Regions from separate parts of the Pseudomonas sp. Pso3 genome, predicted to be linked through region 2. Evidence: predicted binding sites of a transcription regulator. Region 2 holds the regulator's gene; each other region holds the start of a gene.

Region 1 (4,222 bases), 1.8 Mb from region 2:
ACGCCGGGGGAGGCTGCTCAAGGTTCTCGCGCGAACGCCCCGCCTCTGGCGCTAGCAGCGGAACTGCCCGATCTGGCGATTCAGGTCGTTGGCCAGGGCGTCGAGGGACACTGCGGTCTGCACCGTCTCGCCGATGGCTTCGCTGTTCTGCTGGGCCATCTGCGCCAGGCGCTCCACGGTACGGGCCACGTCGTGGCTGGCGGCGGTCTGCTCGCGCAGGGCCAGGGAGATCTGGTTGACCACCCGCACCACCTTGTCCGAGGCGGTGTTGATACTGACCACCGCCTCACCCGCCTGGTTGGCCAGGTCGACCCCACCGTTGACCTGGCGCACGCCCACTTCCATGTCGCTCATGGCGGCCTGGGTCGCCGCCTGGATCTTCTCGATCATGGCGGCGATCTCCTGGGTGGAATTGGTGGTGCGTTGCGCCAGCTGGCGCACCTCGTCGGCCACCACGGCGAAACCGCGTCCCTGTTCGCCGGCCCGCGCCGCCTCGATGGCGGCATTCAACGCCAGCAGGTTGGTCTGGTCGGCGATGCCCTTGATCACGCTGACGATGGAGGAGACCCGCTCGGAATGCTCGCCCAATTCGCCGATGCGGGCGGCCGAGGACTGCACCGTGCCGGCGATGGATCTCATGCTGTCCACCGAGGCCTGGATGGTCTGGCCACCGTCCTGGGCCAGTCGGCCCGACTGGCTGGAGAGGTCGTGGGCTTCCCCGGCGTTGTCGGAAACGTGGTTGATGCTCACGGTCAGCTCTTCCACGGTAGCCGCCATGCTGGAGGCGGCGCTGGACTGTTCCTGGGCAGCGGCGGACAGCTGCTGGGAATTGGCCGAGATGCTGTGGGAGGCGGCCACCAACTGGTCGGTGCCCTGCTTGATCCCCTGGATCATGCCGCGCAGCTTGTCCTGCATCTGGCCGAAGGCGGTCAGCAGCTGGCCCAGTTCGTCGCGTCCGCCAGTGGGAATCGGCGAATCCAGCTGGCCGGCGGCGATGGTGCGGGCGATGGCGACGGTCTGGTTGAGCCGCCCAACGATGGTACGGGTCAGCGACCAGGCGATGCCCAGCGCCAGCAGGGCGGCGAGGATGCCACCACTGATGAGGATCGCCATAGCCTGCTGCTTGGCGTCGGCCATCGACTGGGTCCGGCCGTCCAGCAAGGCGTTCTCACGGGTCTTGATCTGCGCCAGCAACTCGCGCATGCCATCCATCCTGCCCTTGTCCTGGGCGGTGGCGATGCGGGCGGTCAGGGCATCCAGCGGCTGGGTACCGGCATTGACCTGCCGGCGCAACGCCAGGATCTGCTGGACGGACTCGCTATTCCACTGCTGCTTGGCCTGGCCCAGCTGGGCCAGATCGGCCTGCTGGGCGGGGTTGTCGCGAGTGAGCTGAGTCAGCTCCTGCAACTGCTCGGCGAAGCGCTGCTCACCCCTGTTCAGGGGTTCGAGAAACTCTTCCTTGCCGGTCAGGGCGAAACCGCGCATGCCGGTTTCCATGTTGACCAGCGCCAGCAGGGCCGCGTCCGAATCCTGCAGGACATGGTAGGAATGAATGTTCTGCTGAACCGCCAGATTGACCTGGTTGAAGCCCTGCCGGGCCGCCAGGATCAGCGCCAGGATGATGACCAGAATGGCACCGAAGCCGAGTCTGAGTTTGTTCGCGATGGTCAGCTGTTGCAGCATGGGAAGGCCTCACGCGCCAGGTTGTCGACTCACGCCCAGAGGGCAACGTTTTGGGAGTACAGCGAACGAGCGGAGGGAAACGCGACTGATCCGTGTCTTGCGTGGACGGCAGGGAAGCGTGGCTCCTGGTAGTGCAGGTATCGCGGGTGACTCCGCTCGCGCCGCTCCCTGCGGAGTGGGTGCCAAAAAAGGCTTTGTTTCCAATCAAGAGTGGCAGGCTAGAGCCTCCGAGCCTGGTCTTTGAACGGTCGCACCTGAAAAAGTTTTATGTGATGCAATAAACATTTTTGCGCTTCGGGGCAGCCCCTGATGACGGGACGGGCGAAGGGTCGAGACGAACAGCGAGCGGTCAGGGCGCCAGCTGAGCCAGCCGCCGGGCCAGGGCTACGGCTTCCGCCGCGCTGGCGACATTGGTGAAGCCCAGCAGCAGGCCTTGGGCACTGGGCGTCTCCAGATACCAGCGAGACAGGGCCTGGACCGCCAGGCCGTCGGCCTGGGCGGCCTCCGCCCAGCGGCGATCGTCGCCCTGGGTCAGGCGTGCCAGCAGGTGCAGGCCGCCGGCCTGCAGGTCGATCCGCATCGCGTCGCCCAGCGCGCTCGTCAGCGCCTCGGCCAGCCACAGGCGGCGCTGTCGGTAGAGGGTGCGCATGCGATTGAGATGGCGGGCGAAATGCCCTTCTTCGAGAAAGCTCGCCACCGTGCCCTGCAGCAGCAGGGGAGCGTGGTTGTGCAACCGATCGGCGCTGCGACTGAAGGCGGCGACCTGGGCGGGCGGCACCACCAGGTAGGCGAGGCGCAGGCCGGGAAACAGCACCTTGCTGAAGGTACCGGTGTAGAGCACCCGTCCCCCATCATCCAGACTCTTGAGCGCGGGCAGCGGCTTGCCCTGATAGCGGTATTCGCTGTCGTAGTCGTCCTCGATGATCCAGGCGTTCTGCCGCCCCGCCCAGTCCAGCAGTGCCAGCCGCCGGGGCAGGGCGAGAGACACGCCCAGCGGGCTCTGGTGACTGGGGGTGACCAGGGCGCAACGGGCGGTCGGTGCCCGGGCGAGGCCGGCGGCGACATCCAGTCCCGCTGCGTCCACGGGAACCGGCACCAGTTCCAGGCCGGCGTCCTGCAATGCCCGGCGGGCGATGAAATAGCCGGGCTCCTCGAACCAGCAGGCAGCACCCGGCGCCAGCAGCGTCTGCACGATCAGATCCAGGCAGGCGCGATAGCCCGCGCAGACGAACACCTGCTCCGGACGACAGGCGATCCCGCGGGACAGGCCGAGGTAGGTGGCGAGGGCGGCGCGCAAGCCGGCGTGACCCCGGGCATCGGGATAGACCAGACCCTCCAGTCCCTGGCTGCGCAGTTGCCGCGCGGCCAGGCGCGTCCAGAGCTTGCGCGGGAAGGCGTCCAGCGCCGGCAGACCCAGCTGCAGCGGCAACGGCGCGCCGCCGGCATGGGTTGCCGAGGCCGTCGGCGAGGAGGGTACGGCCGCTGGTGGAGCGGTCGGGCGACTCCACTGCGGCGAGACGATGGTCCCGGCCGGACCGCGCGGCAGTAGAAAGCCTTCGGCGATCAGCTGCTGGTAGGCCATTTCCACCGTGCCCCGGGCCACGTTCAACTCCGCCGCCAGGGCGCGCACCGCCGGGACCCGGTCACCGGGCCGCAGCTGGCCCTCGTCCAGCGCCTGGCGAAAGCGCTGGTAGAGCTGGCGATAGAGCGGCAGGGCAAGGCGGCTGTCGAGGGCGCCGTTCAGGGTCATGGCCTGGTCGTTTGTAGCTTTCTTGGCTCTATAGCCTAGGCCATTGGCGGCCTAGAGTGGCGGCATCTTTCCTGGAGACCCTCACCATGGCCCTGACCTTCCAGCCACTGCTGCCCGATCATCCCCTGTGCCAGGCCAGTCTGCCGCTGATGCAGGTTCTGCGCCCCCATCTCGCCGACGCCGAGCGCTACCAGGCGCAACTTCAGCGCCAGGCGGCTCAGGGTTATCGGCTGCTGGCCGCCCTGGAGGAGGGCGAGGTGGTCGGCCTGGCCGGTTACCGCGAACTGGAAAATCTGCTCTACGGTCGTTTCCTCTATGTGGACGATCTGGTGGTGGCGCCGGCTCGCCAGCGCGATGGCCTGGGGGCCCGCCTGCTGGCAGCGGTCCGTAGCGAGGCCCTGGAGCGCGGCTGCTCCCATCTGATCCTGGATACCGGGCTGCATATGCCCCTGGCCCAGCGCTTCTATTTCCGTCAGGGCCTGCTCGCCCGTGGCCTGCATTTCGCCGAGCGCCTGAGCGGAGAGGTGCCGGCATGAAGACCGCCCTCTACCTCAACGCCAGTCCGCGCCCGGCCGCCTCCCAAGGACATCGGCTGGCCGGCGAACTCCTGGCTGCCCTGCGCCAGGGCTATCCCCGCCTGCAGGTACTGGAGCGGGATCTGGCTACCGCGCCGCTGCCACCGCTGAGCGCCGACTATGCCGAGGCCCTGACCCGGCGGACGCCCCCGGAGGCGCCGGTATTCGCCCTGTCCGAAACCCTCATCGGCGAGCTGGAGGCCAGTGACCTGCT
Region 2 (4,222 bases):
TTGACGGAATCCAGTGCTTGCAGCACCACATCCATCAGCTCGGCATCCACGCGGCGTTCGCCCTTGCGCAGGATGTCGAAAACGTTTTCCGCGATATGGCAGCACTCGACCAGGGTATGGAGCTGCAGGAAACCGGCACCGCCCTTTACGGTATGGAAGCCACGGAAAATGGCGTTCAGCAGATCCATGTCATCCGGGCGGCTTTCCAGCTCGACCAATTGTTCGGACAACTGTTCGAGAATCTCGCCGGCCTCTACCAGGAAATCCTGGAGGATCTCTTCATCGGCGTCGAAGCTCATTCCTGCACTCCCCAAGAGGGTCTGGGTCAAAAGCCCAGACTGGATAGAAGATCGTCGACGTCGACCTGAGCGGCCACGACGTCTTCACGCTTATCGGCATGAATCTGCGGACCTTCACCCTTCATCGTCTTTTCTTTTCGATTCTGTTCGATCAGCGCGGTGTGATCGTGACTGAAGCCGGTATAGCGATCGACCTGGCTGGCCATCATCACCAGCTTGACGAGGTCTTTCTCGATCTGCCCGACGAGATTGACCACGCGCTTGATCACCTGACCGGTAAGGTCCTGGTAGTCCTGCGCCAGAAGGATGTCGTTGAGCTTGGCCGACAGTTGCTCGGCGCTGCTCTCGCTGTGACTGAGGAAGGCGTCGACGCGCTTGGCCAGCTCGCGGAATTCGTCCGCGCCCATTTCCCGGCGCATGAACTTCTTCCAGTCGGCATGCACGGCGCGGGCTTCGTCGCCGAAGTTGCCTACCAGCGGGGCGCTCTCCTCCACCAGATCCATGGTCCGGTTGGCGGCGTTCTCGGTCATCTTCACCACGTAGGAGAGACGATCGGTGGCATCGCTGATCTGGGAGACCTCTTCGCCGGCCATGCCGCGCGGATCGATCTCGAAGTTGACGATGGCGTTGTGCAACTCGCGGGTCAGCTTGCCGACTTCCTGGTAGAGACCCCGATCGCGCAACTGGTTGAGTTCATTGATGACGTGCACGGCCTGGGTGAAATCGCCGCTTTCCAGGCATTTCACCAGCTCTTGGGCGTGCTGTTTGAGATTCGACTCGAAGTCGCTGAAGCTGTTGGAGCCAAGCTGATCCATAACGTCCCCGCGGCTTTCTTCAGCCGTTCACCCGCTCGAAGATCTTGTCGATCTTTTCTTTCAGCACCTGGGCGGTGAAAGGCTTGACCACATAGCCGTTCACGCCGGCCTGAGCGGCTTCGATGATCTGCTCGCGCTTGGCTTCGGCGGTCACCATCAGCACTGGCAGGGTCTTCAGGCGCGCATCGGCGCGCACCTGGCGCAGCAGGTCGATGCCGGTCATGCCGGGCATGTTCCAGTCGGTGACGAGAAAATCGAAGTTGCCGCTCTGCAACATCGGCAGCGCGGTGTTGCCGTCGTCCGCTTCGGCGGTATTGGTGAATCCCAGATCGCGCAGCAAATTCTTGATGATGCGTCTCATCGTGGAAAAATCGTCCACGATGAGGATTTTCATGTTCTTGTCCAAGTCGACCTCCGTCCTAATCCGCACACACGCCGCAAGGCGCGTCTAAGCAATCGTAGTAGCCTGAGTACCAGCCGGTTAACGCGAACGCCATTCCGCCAGCCGCGCCCGCAGGCGTGCCGCGCATTGACTGTGAAGTTGGCAGACGCGTGACTCGCTCACGCCCAGCACCTCGCCGATTTCCTTGAGGTTGAGTTCCTCGTCGTAATACAGCGAGAGCACCAGACGTTCACGCTCCGGAAGATTGGCGATGGCGTCGGCCAGGGCCTTGCGGAAGCGCTCGTCCTCCAGACCGCGACCGGGTTCGAGTTCATGCGAACCGCTCTCCTCGAGCCCATGCTCACCACCCTCCATGAGGTCGTCGAAACTGAACAGGCGACTCCCCATGGTGTCGCCAAGGATGCCGTAGTACTCATCCAGACTCAATTTAAGTTCGGCCGCGACTTCGGAATCTTTAGCGTCGCGACCGGTGCGCGCTTCCACCGCGCGAATGGCGTCGGTGACCATGCGCGTGTTGCGATGCACCGAGCGTGGCGCCCAGTCGCCCTTGCGGACCTCGTCGAGCATGGCGCCGCGGATGCGGATGCCGGCGTAGGTCTCGAAGCTGGCGCCCTTGCCGGCGTCATATTTGCGCGAGGCCTCCAGCAGGCCGATCATGCCGGCCTGCATCAGGTCCTCGACCTGCACGCTGGCCGGCAGTCGCGCCAGGAGATGGTAGGCGATGCGTTTCACCAACGGCGCATAGCGGTTGATGAGTTGCTCCTGCTGGGTACGTTCCGAGGTTTTGCTGTACATGCGAAGCCCGCTGGATGCTGTCATGCGTGGGTACCGATGGCTGGTTGCACAAGGCGCTCGACAAAGAACTCGAGATGGCCGCGCGGATTGGCGGGCAACGGCCAGCCATCGACTTTCTGAGCTACCGCACGAAAGGCCAGCGAGGCCTTGGCACGCGGAAAGGCTTCGAACACGGGGCGCTGTTTCTGCACGGCTTTGCGCACCGCCTCGTCGAACGGAATGGCGCCCACATACTGGAGGGCGACATCCAGGAATCTGTCGGTCACCTTGGTCAGCTTAGCAAAGAGATTGCGACCTTCCTGGGGCGTCAGCGCCATGTTCGCCAGGACCCGGAAACGGGTGACGCCATGGTCGCGATTGAGCAGCTTGATCAGGGCGTAGGCATCGGTGATGGAGGTGGGCTCGTCGCACACCACCACCAGGACTTCCTGGGCGGCGCGAACGAAGCTGACCACCTGGTCGCCGATGCCGGCCGCGGTATCGACGATGAGCACGTCGAGGTTTTCGCTGATGTCGCTGAAGGCCTGGATCAGACCGGCGTGCTGGGCCGGCGTCAGATTGACCATCGCCTGGGTGCCCGAGGCCGCCGGGACGATGCGGATGCCGCCCGGGCCGTGCAGCAGCACGTCGCGCAGCTCGCACTCGCCGGAGATGACGTCGGCCAGGGTGCGCTTGGGCGACAGGCCGAGCAGAACGTCGATGTTGGCAAGGCCCAGGTCGGCGTCGAGCAGCATGACGCGCCGCCCGATATCGGCCAGGGCCAAGGCCAGGTTGACCGACACGTTGGTCTTGCCGACACCGCCTTTACCGCCCGTGACCGCTATGACTTGGACGGGATGCATGCTACCCATTGCCTGATACCTTTGATTGAAATCCGTCACACTTTAGACCAAGTGCATTTGGCGTGCCCAGGCATGCGATGCACCACTACCGTTCGTCTGCGCTAACCGGCGCGGCGGGCATTGCTCTGATACAGGCCGGCAAGCATGCCCGCCATGGTTTCTTCGCTCGGTTCCTCGGGGGCCTGCAGGCTCACCGCGCGGCTCACCAGCTGGTGGCTGCGGGCCGGATGCAGGTCGTCCGGGATGCGCGGGCCGTCGGCGATGTAGGCCACCGGCAGGCGCTGGCTGATGGCCAGACCCAGGGCTTCGCCGAGACTGGCGGCTTCGTCCAGCTTGGTCAGCACGCAGCCGCTCAGGCCGCAGCGCCGATAGCTGTGGTAGGCCGCCTTGAGCACCTGGCTCTGGCTGGTGACACCCAATACCAGATAGTTGCGAATTTTCAGCTGGCGGTTGGCCAGGGCTTCGAGCTGCACCTTGAGCGCCGGATCATTGGCGGGCATGCCCGCGGTGTCGATCAGCACCAGGCGCTTGCGTGCCAGGGGTGCCAGCGCCTGGGCCAGGGACTGGCCCGGGTCGACCAGGGTCACCGGCACGTCGAGGATACGGCCGAGGGTCTTGATCTGCTCCTGGGCACCGATGCGGAAGCTGTCCATGCTGACCAGCGCCAGACTCTGGGGACCGTACTTGAGCACGTAGCTGGCGGCGAGCTTGGCCAGGGTGGTGGTCTTGCCCATGCCGGCCGGACCGACGAAGGCGACGACACCGCCCTCCTCCAGAATCTTGGCGTCGGTGGTCTTGGCCAGCTGGGCGAAGTTGGCCAGCAGCATGCGCCAGGCATGGCGCGGGTCCTGGATCTTGGCGACGCTGTCGAGCAGGTGGCGGGCCAGATCGGCCGGCAGACCCATGCGCTGCAGACGACGCCAGAGGCCGGCCTGCTGCGGACGGGTGGACTGCACCTGGGTCCAGGCCATGGAGCCGAGCTGGACTTCCAGCAGTTCACGCAGACCGCTGAGTTCGCTGCGCATGGCTTCCAGGGCGCGACGGTCTTCCGGCGCGGCGCTGGCGGCA
Region 3 (4,222 bases), 2.0 Mb from region 2:
GAACTTGCCCGAGGCCAGGGCCACCGACATGCTGAACGGCTTGATCACCGAGCCGGGCTCGAAGGCGTCGGTCAGGGTGCGGTTGCGCATGTTGGGGATCTGCAGGGTGGCGCGGTTGTTGGGGTTGTAGGAGGGGAAGTTGGTCATCGCCAGGATCTGGCCGGTCTTGGGATTGACCAGCACGGCCGACCCGGACTGGGCGCCGAACTTCTCCACCGCCGTCTGCAGGGCGCGATAGGCGATGAACTGCAGGCGCAGGTCGATGGACAGGGCCACGTCCTTGCTCGGTTGCGGCTGGCGCACCACGCGGATGTTCTTGACCACCGAGCCGCGCGGATTGATCAGTACCTCGCGCACCCCGCCGCGACCGGCCAGCCAGTCTTCGAAGCCCAGTTCCAGGCCCTCCTGGCCATGGCCGTCGATGTTGACCATGCCGATCACCTGGGCCACCAGGTCGGAGCTGGGGTAGTAGCGCTTGTACTCCTTGATCTGGCGCACCCCGGGCACGCCGAGGGCCATGATGTTCTCGCCGTCGATGGGCGACAGGGCCCGCGCCAGGTAGAGGAAGTGCTTTTCCGGATGGCCGAGGATCAGGTTGCGCAGTTCGGCTTCCGGTTTGTGGATGGCCTGGGCCAGGCGCCCCAGCTGGTCGGCGCTGTCCTGCATCTCGGACGGATTGCACCAGATGGTCACCACCTCGGTGGAAACCGCCAGGGGCGCGCCGTTGCGGTCGGTGATCATGCCGCGGGTCACCGGAATGGCGATGTGGCGCACCGAGCGGCGATCGCCCTGGTCACCCAGGAAGGCGGCATCGAACAGCTTGAGGTAGGTGATGCGGCCGGCGACCACGCAGGTCAGCAGGACCAGCACGACGACCACGACATAGAAGCGATAGCGGGGTGCGGCCGTCATGGCGGCTCCTGCGCGAGAAGAGGGCTTGGGCATGGTCACAACTGGTTACAACCGTCAGGGACGCGCATGGTAACTGCTCCAGCCATCGGCCGGAAACCGCTGGGCGGTCGGGGGCGGTACACTGCGCACATGAGCGACATCCCCCTGCACGATCTTTCCACCCCAACCGTGACCTGCGAGAGCTGTCAGGCCTGGTGCTGCCGCCAGGAAGTCCTGCTGTTCGACGACGCCGGCGTGCCCGCCCGCTACATCGAGGAAGACTGGACCGGTACCCGCATGAAGCGCCTCGACGACGGCTGGTGCGCCGCCCTGGATCGCGAGCAGATGAATTGCAGCATCTACGAGGTGCGGCCCTGGGTCTGCCGGATCTTCGACATGGCCGGCCCGGAATGTCTGGAGGAGCGGGAGGATATGAAAAGGGCGATGGAGAGCGGTGATTTCTGAGCGACTCGCCTGAAAGGCTCGGCCGCCGGGAAGTCTTATCGCGGCCATGGGCCGCTCCTACAGGAGATGAGGCTTCTGTAGGAGCGGCCCATGGCCGCGATAGTCCAAGCCAGAGCGGTCGCTACGGCGCACCGGCATGGCCGCGATCAGGGATTCAACGCAGCTTCTGCGGCTTGTAGGCGCAATACCCCGGGCGCGGGCCGACCCTTGGGTGGTTGCGGCAGGTTTCCGGACGCTGGTCGTAAATGGTGCACAGCCGCGTCTTGGGATGCAGATAGACGCAGTCGTTGTTGGACAGCCGCACCAGGGTGAACAGCCCGGTCTTGGCATTGAGGCGCTCGACCACGCCGTCCTTCTTGAGTCGCTTGGCGATGTCCTTGAGCGGCTCGCCCTTCTCGAATTCGTCCACCACGCCCATGCGGATCAGATCGGACAGGCGGGCTTCCACCGGCAGGGTGCAGCAGCTGGACACGCAGTCCAGGCACATGGCCTTGTCGTAACGGATCCAGGTTTCGGTGCGATCGAGATCGGCCCCGAGAATGCGCAGTATCTGAGCCATGGCTTACTCGGCGAAGGTGACCTGACCGTCGGCCAGGGAGGCGACGCGGGCCAGGGATTCGACGCGATAGCCCTGGGCGTCGAGTTCGGCGCGACCGACCTGGAAGGACTTCTCGATGACGATGCCTAGCCCTGCGACCTGGGCCCCGGCCTGACCGATGATGGAGATCAGCGCCTTGGCCGCCTTACCGTTGGCGAGGAAGTCGTCGATGATCAGCACCCGATCGTCGGACGAAAGGTGCATGGTAGAAACGGCGATCGTACTTTCCGTCTGCTTGGTAAAGGAATAGACGCTGGCCACCAGCAGGTTGTCGGTCAGGGTCAGCGACTGGTGCTTGCGGGCGAAGATCACCGGCACGCCCAGCTCCAGTCCGGTCAGCACCGCCGGGGCGATCCCCGAGGCTTCGATGGTCACGATCTTGGTGATGCCGGCGTCGGCGAAGCGGCGGGCGAACTCCTGACCGATGTCGCGCATCAGCGCCGGATCGATCTGGTGGTTGAGGAAGGCATCGACCTTGAGCACCTGCTCGGAGAGTACTTGGCCTTCGCTGCGAATCTTGGCTTTGAGGCGTTCCACGCGGACGGTCCTTTAACGGCAACGCCCGGGCCTGAGTGCAGGACCGGGTCTGGGAATACGGGAGGGCGGCGATTGTGCCCTATCTTTCAAGAAAGTCGTTAGTTTGCCGACAAATCGTCCTATAGCTATCCGCAACGGATAGCCGACGCTTGCCGGTGGCTGGCACAGGAGTGGTCGAACATGAGTGTTTTGTTGTCGCCGGGTATGCGCGTGCTGAGCCAGTTCGGCTTCGCCCGCAAGTTCGCCCTGCTGCTGGTGCTGTTCATCCTGCCGCTGGCGGTCAGTCTCTGGCTGCTGGGCGCCGATTTCCAGGCCAAGCTGGCCACTGTCAGTGGCGAGCGCAGTGGCGTGCGACTGCTGCAACGGCTCGACGCCGTGGAAGAAGAACTCACCCTCCGACGCAACCTGACCGCGCGCTGGAAGGCGATCGACACCAGTCGGCAGGAGACGCCGGCCGTGCAGGCCGCCATCGCCGCCCTGGAAAGTCGCAACGACAGTCGGCGCGAGCGGCTCGCCCAGCTCGGACAGCAACTGGAGAGCGAAGGGGCCAGCGCCGATGTGCAGGCGCGCTTCAAGACCCTGCAGCAGGCGCTCGCCGGGCTTGAGGTCAGCGATCTGCGCAGCCTGGGCTGGTGGCCGGACGGCTACGACAGATTCACCGCCGCCCTGGGGGCCGTGCAGGCGCTGCGCGAGGAGATCGCCCTGGAAAGCGGCCTCATCCTCGATCCCTGGATGGAAACCTACCTGCTGATGCAGATCGGCACCACCCAGTCGGTCGAGTTGTACGAGCGCCTCGGCCGCCTGGCCAGCGTTGGTCAGGCCAGTATGGTCTCCGGCCAGTTCAGCCTGCAGAGCCGCCTGCAGTTGCGCGACCTGCGCGCCCGCGTCGGCGATTCCAGCGAGAGCCTGGCCAAGGTCGCCGTGCTGCTCGGCAACAAGCTGCCCGCCGACATGGCCGGCTGGAAGGATGATTACCAGAAGCTCAGCAGCCAGCTGGACGCCAGTCTCAAGACCCTCGATCAGGGAGTGTTCGGCGGCGAGATCACGCTCAAGCCGGAGCAGTTCGAAACCACCCTGGACGGGGTCCTGCAGGGTCTGCAGACCTTCCGCCAGCAGACCCTGAAGAACCTGGACCAACGGCTGCAATACTATGGCGCCGATGCCGTGCGCAGCTTTGCCGCCATCGCCGCCGGCTTCGGTCTCCTGCTGGTGGTGACCTGCTACCTGCTGCTGTGCATGCAGGCCGCCATTCGTGGCAGCGCCCGGCGCATCACCACCCTGGCCGAAGGCCTGCGCGACGGCGACCTGACCCGTTCGGCCCAGGTGACTGGCCAGGACGAACTGGCCGAGATCGGCCGCGCCCTGGACCTGGCCGTGGTGCAGCTGCGCGGCAGTCTGCAGGCGGTCGAGCAGGAGAGTCGCCAGGTGGGCACGGCGTCCGGGGAGCTGGGTCAGCAGGCCGAGGCGGCGCTCGGCGCCGTCGAAGCCCAGCGCCAGCAGATCACCCAGATCGCCACCGCCGCCACCGAACTGGCCGCCACCGCCCAGGGCGTGGCCCAGAGTTGCGAAGAAGCCGCCGGGCGCGCCGAGCAGATGCGCGGCATCGCCGAGGCCAGCCAGAGTGACAGTCGCCAGACCACCGCCAGCATCCAGCGCCTCAACCAGCGCCTGGACGAGACAGCTGCGGCCATGGCCCAGGTCAATGCCCAGGCCGGGCAGATCCAGCAGGTG
Region 4 (4,222 bases), 2.4 Mb from region 2:
TGGCAGCTGATGTCGACCTTGTCGGTGAGCAGGTTGGGGATGCGCGCATCCGAGCCCTGGACGACGAACTCGACCTTTTCCGGATCGTTGAACAGGCCCTTGGCGATGACCTTGGAGATATCGATATCGAAGCCTTGCAACTTGCCGTCGGCGCCCTGGAAGTGCCAGGGCGCATTGGTGCTGCCGGTGCCCACGACCAGATGGCCGCGCTTGAGCACGTCATCCAGCTTGGCCGCCTGGGCGCCGGTCATGGCGACCAGGCCGACCAGCAGCGCCAGCGTTTTCCACCCCTTCGTCTTGCCTGTCATCGCGTATCTCCTTTTCCGTTATAGCGGAAGTGTGTTCGTAACAACGGAATAGATTGCAGCGACTGTGCCAGCTATTCGCATGACGTTGCAAATCAAGGGCTTGGCACGGGGGACAGGCAGCCGAAGGGGTTCCCGGTGCGCCAGGGGGCACCGGGAGGTGGCGGAAGGTAACGGGGATGCACCAGCTGGAGGCGTTACCTGGTAGCGCTCAAGCGGAACGTGGGAAGGTCGACCGCAGATCCCCGGCGCGCGGCAGGAAGCGACCATGACGCTCGCCAATGGCCTGCCCCGGTGCATAGGCCAGTTGCCCATTCACCCAGACCGCTTCGATGCCTTCGGCAGGCCGTTGCGGCTCGCTGAAGTCGGCCACGTCGCGGATGCGGGCGGGGTCGAACAGCACCAGGTCCGCCTGGGCGCCGGGCTCGATCAGGCCGCGACCCGCCAAGCCGAAGCGGGCGGCGGAGAGGCCGGTCATCTTGTGCACGGCGGTGTGCAAGGGAAAGAGGCCGAGGTCGCGACTGAAGTGACCGAGCACCCGCGGGAAGGCGCCCCAGAGCCGCGGATGGGGGAAGGGGTCCTCGGGCAGGCCATCGGAACCGATCATGCTCAGCGGATGGGCGAGGATGAGGCGCACGTCGGCCTCGCTCATGCCGTAGTAGACGGCACCGGCCGGTTGCAGGCGGCGCGCGGTGGTCTCTAGGTCCAGGCCCCAGTCGGCAGCGATGGCGGCCAGGTCGCGGCCGCCGCACTCGGGATGCGGGGTGGACCAGGTGATGGTGATGCGGTGGCGGTCGGTGACCTGCTTGAGATCCAGGGTGGAGGAGCTGGCGGCATAGGGATAGCAGTCGCAGCCGACCGGCTGTCCGTGGGCGGCCCGCGCCAGGGCGCCGAGCAACTCCGGCGCGCGGCCCCAGTTGTCCACCCCGGCGCACTTGAAGTGGGACACCACCACCGGCGCCCGGGCCTGGCGACCGATGTCCAGGGCTTCGTCCAGGGCCTCGTGCACCGCGGCGAATTCGCTGCGCAAGTGGGTGGCATAGAGTCCGCCCACGGCGTCCAGCTCGGCGGCCAGCGCGGCAACCTCGGCGGTTGGCGCCGCCATGGCGGAGGCGTAGGCCAGGCCGGTGGAGAGCCCCAGAGCGCCAGCGGCCAGGCTGTCGCGCAATTCGGCGCGCATGGCAGCGATCTCGGCAGGGGTGGCGGCGCGCTGGAGATCGTCCAGGTGATTGCTGCGCAGCGCCGTGTGCCCGACCAGGGCGGCGACGTTGACGCCGGGACGGGCCTGCTCCACCGCCGCCCGGTAGGCGGCAAAGGTGGGATAGCTGAAGGCCGCGGCCGGGCCCAGCAGATTCAGCGGATCCGGCGGCTCGCCACGCAACCGCACCGAGGCGGCGCTGATGCCGCAGTTGCCGACCACCACGGTGGTGACCCCCTGACTGAGCTTGGGCAGTTGCTCGGGGCGGCGGATGACCATGGTGTCGTCATGGGTATGGACATCGATGAAGCCGGGCGCCAGCGCCAGGCCGCGGCCATCGCGGACCTCCCGTGCCGGTTGCCCGGCCAACTGACCGAGTGCCTGGATACGCTCGCCGGCAATCGCCACGTCGAGAACCCGGCCCGGACGGTCGCGACCATCCAGCACAAGGGCATTGAGAATCACTACATCATGCATGCTAGAGCCATCCTGCGACCGTTGGGAGACGCCTTTCGACCGTCGAGTGGCAAAGGGCCATATAAGCGAGACGGCAGGCCGATAGCGATAGAACTGTTACAGAAAACTCTGTCTATTACGTCACAAATTGGGCGGTACAGCCCAAGTGACCCCCTCTGCCGCCCGTGAGCCCGCCATGAATCTGTTGACCCCTGTCGTAAGCCTAATGAATCGCCTGAGATTCCCCGCCAAATTCGCCTGCCTGGCGGCCATCATCCTGGTGCCCCTGGTGTTTCTCAGCGTCTATCTCTATCAGGATATCCAGGAACAGCGGGTCGGTCTGGCCCAGGAAATCGACGGTCAGCGCTATCTGACGCAACTGACGCCGGTCGCCCGCCTGAGCATGTTGCAGCGCGCCCTGACCAAGCGACTCCAGGATGGCGATGCCTCGGCCCAGCAGGATTGGCAGAACAACCGTGACAACCTGCTCAAGGCCTATGACGACCTCGGCCGGCTGGATCGCGAACTCGGCACCCAGCTGGAAACCGGCGATCGCCTGAGCCAGCTGCGGCGAGGCGCCGAGCGCCTGATGCAGGGAGCCACCGGCACCCCGCTGGAGGGATTCGAGGCCTGGAACGAGCAGCTGACCCAGACCCTCAATCTCTTCTATTACGTGTCGGCCACCTCCGGCCTGGCGCTGGATTCGGATTACACCAGCCTCTTTCTCATCGACATCACCTCCGTGCGCCTGCCGCGGGAAATCAACCTCATCGGCCAGCTGCGCGGCCTGGCCTTCGGCCTGAGTGCCACCAACCGCTTCGATCCGGCCAGTCTGAATCTGGCGCGCAGCGTGGTGAACCAGGAACGGCAGAGCGCCGACGAACTGGAGCAGGGCCTCAGACTCCTGGCGCGGCAGGCGCCGGAGCTGGCCCAGCGCCTCAAGGGCTCCCTGGCCCAGGCGGCGGACGACTATGCCAACTTCCGTCAGGGCATGCAGGCGGCCATGACCAATGAGGGTACGGTTTCCGGTCGCGCCCTGGGTGCCCAGGGCAATGCCGTGGTCGCCCGCTACTACAAGGTGCAGGAGGAAGCGCAGGGTCAGCTCTCCCAGCTGCTGGCCGAGCGTCTGGCGCATGCGACCACGCTGCGTAATCTGGTCGTGGGCATGATCCTGGGCGCCCTGCTGCTGCTGGCCTATACCTTCGCCGGCATCTACCAGGCCCTGCGCCTGGGGATCGCCGAACTGGTCGGGGTGACCGCCGCCGCCGCCCAGGGCGATCTGAGTCGCCGCGCCGCCCTGCTCGGGCGTGACGAGATCGCCGACATCGGCCGTAGCCTGAACGCGATGCTGGAGGCCTTCGGTCGCTCGCTGCGCGAGGTGGATCAGGCCTCCAGCGCGGTGGCCGAGGCCTCGGGGTCCCTGGCCGGCTCCATCGGCCAGGCCCGTTCGACCATGCAGACGCAACAGGGCGAGACCGATCAGGTGGCCACCGCCATCACCGAGATGACCGCCAGCGTGGCGGACGTCGCCAACAACACCGAAGGCGCCGTGGCCGCGGCCCAGCAGGCCGATCAGGCCACCCGGGAAGGCACCCGGGTGATGCAGCAGACGCAACAGGCCATCGAGGCCCTGGCCGCCGAGGTGGACCTCAGCGCCACCAAGGTCGCGGCCCTGGAAACCCACAGCCAGGCCATCGGCGGGGTCATCGCGGTGATCCGCACCATCGCCGAGCAGACCAACCTGCTGGCGCTCAACGCCGCCATCGAGGCCGCTCGGGCCGGCGAGCAGGGCCGCGGCTTCGCCGTGGTGGCCGACGAGGTCCGCACCCTGGCCTCGCGCACCCAGACCTCCACCGAGGAAATCCGCCGCATCATCGAGCAGTTGCAGGCCGCCACCGGCGAGGCCGTCGGGCAGATGCAGGCCAGCCGCGGCCATGCCCTGACCGGCGTCGCGGCGGCCGAGCAGGCCAGCGTCAGCCTGACCAGCATTGGCGCCGCGGTGGAGCGCATCGTCGACGTCAATGTGCAGATCGCCAGCGCCGCGGAACAGCAGGCTGCGGTCTCCGAAGACATCAACCGCAACACCACCGGCATCCGCGCCAGCACCCTGCAGGTCCTGACCGGTATCGAGTCCGATGCCGGTACCGCCGAACGCCTCGCCGGCCTCTCCCAGGACCTGCGCGGCATCGTCTCGCGCTTCCGCCTCAGCGCCTGACGGCGCCGCTCATCGGCGCAGATTAGGTCGGACTTTACAACACGGCAG

The links. The regulator FliA, encoded in region 2, starts transcription of late flagellar genes. The targets are predictions, from matches to a motif close to CTAAAGTTTNNNNNNNNNNNGCCGNTAA.
Region 1: a site for FliA is predicted at 1,925-1,952, ahead of ACZ5R1_RS16390 (methyl-accepting chemotaxis protein). Genes of this name have one in related genera too.
Region 3: a site for FliA is predicted at 2,577-2,604, ahead of ACZ5R1_RS21690 (methyl-accepting chemotaxis protein). Genes of this name have one in related genera too.
Region 4: a site for FliA is predicted at 2,121-2,148, ahead of ACZ5R1_RS18885 (methyl-accepting chemotaxis protein). Genes of this name have one in related genera too.

What each region holds. Positions count from the first base shown of each region.
Region 1 is NZ_AP043687.1:3,458,808-3,463,029, reverse strand. Features, by position in the region: gene ACZ5R1_RS16390 (methyl-accepting chemotaxis protein) at 52-1,683, opposite strand; gene pdxR (MocR-like pyridoxine biosynthesis transcription factor PdxR) at 2,033-3,433, opposite strand; gene ACZ5R1_RS16380 (GNAT family N-acetyltransferase) at 3,520-3,969, shown strand; gene ACZ5R1_RS16375 (FMN-dependent NADH-azoreductase) at 3,966-4,222, shown strand, end outside.
Region 2 is NZ_AP043687.1:1,652,865-1,657,086, reverse strand. Features, by position in the region: gene ACZ5R1_RS07795 (chemotaxis protein CheA) at 1-299, opposite strand, end outside; gene ACZ5R1_RS07790 (protein phosphatase CheZ) at 326-1,114, opposite strand; gene ACZ5R1_RS07785 (chemotaxis response regulator CheY) at 1,134-1,508, opposite strand; gene fliA (RNA polymerase sigma factor FliA) at 1,596-2,336, opposite strand; gene fleN (flagellar synthesis regulator FleN) at 2,333-3,163, opposite strand; gene flhF (flagellar biosynthesis protein FlhF) at 3,256-4,222, opposite strand, start outside.
Region 3 is NZ_AP043687.1:4,615,869-4,620,090, reverse strand. Features, by position in the region: gene ACZ5R1_RS21710 (peptidoglycan D,D-transpeptidase FtsI family protein) at 1-912, opposite strand, end outside; gene ACZ5R1_RS21705 (YkgJ family cysteine cluster protein) at 1,042-1,356, shown strand; gene ACZ5R1_RS21700 (YkgJ family cysteine cluster protein) at 1,511-1,915, opposite strand; gene ACZ5R1_RS21695 (xanthine phosphoribosyltransferase) at 1,919-2,491, opposite strand; gene ACZ5R1_RS21690 (methyl-accepting chemotaxis protein) at 2,672-4,222, shown strand, end outside.
Region 4 is NZ_AP043687.1:4,016,439-4,020,660, reverse strand. Features, by position in the region: gene ACZ5R1_RS18895 (transporter substrate-binding domain-containing protein) at 1-251, opposite strand, end outside; gene ACZ5R1_RS18890 (N-acyl-D-amino-acid deacylase family protein) at 517-1,980, opposite strand; gene ACZ5R1_RS18885 (methyl-accepting chemotaxis protein) at 2,156-4,174, shown strand.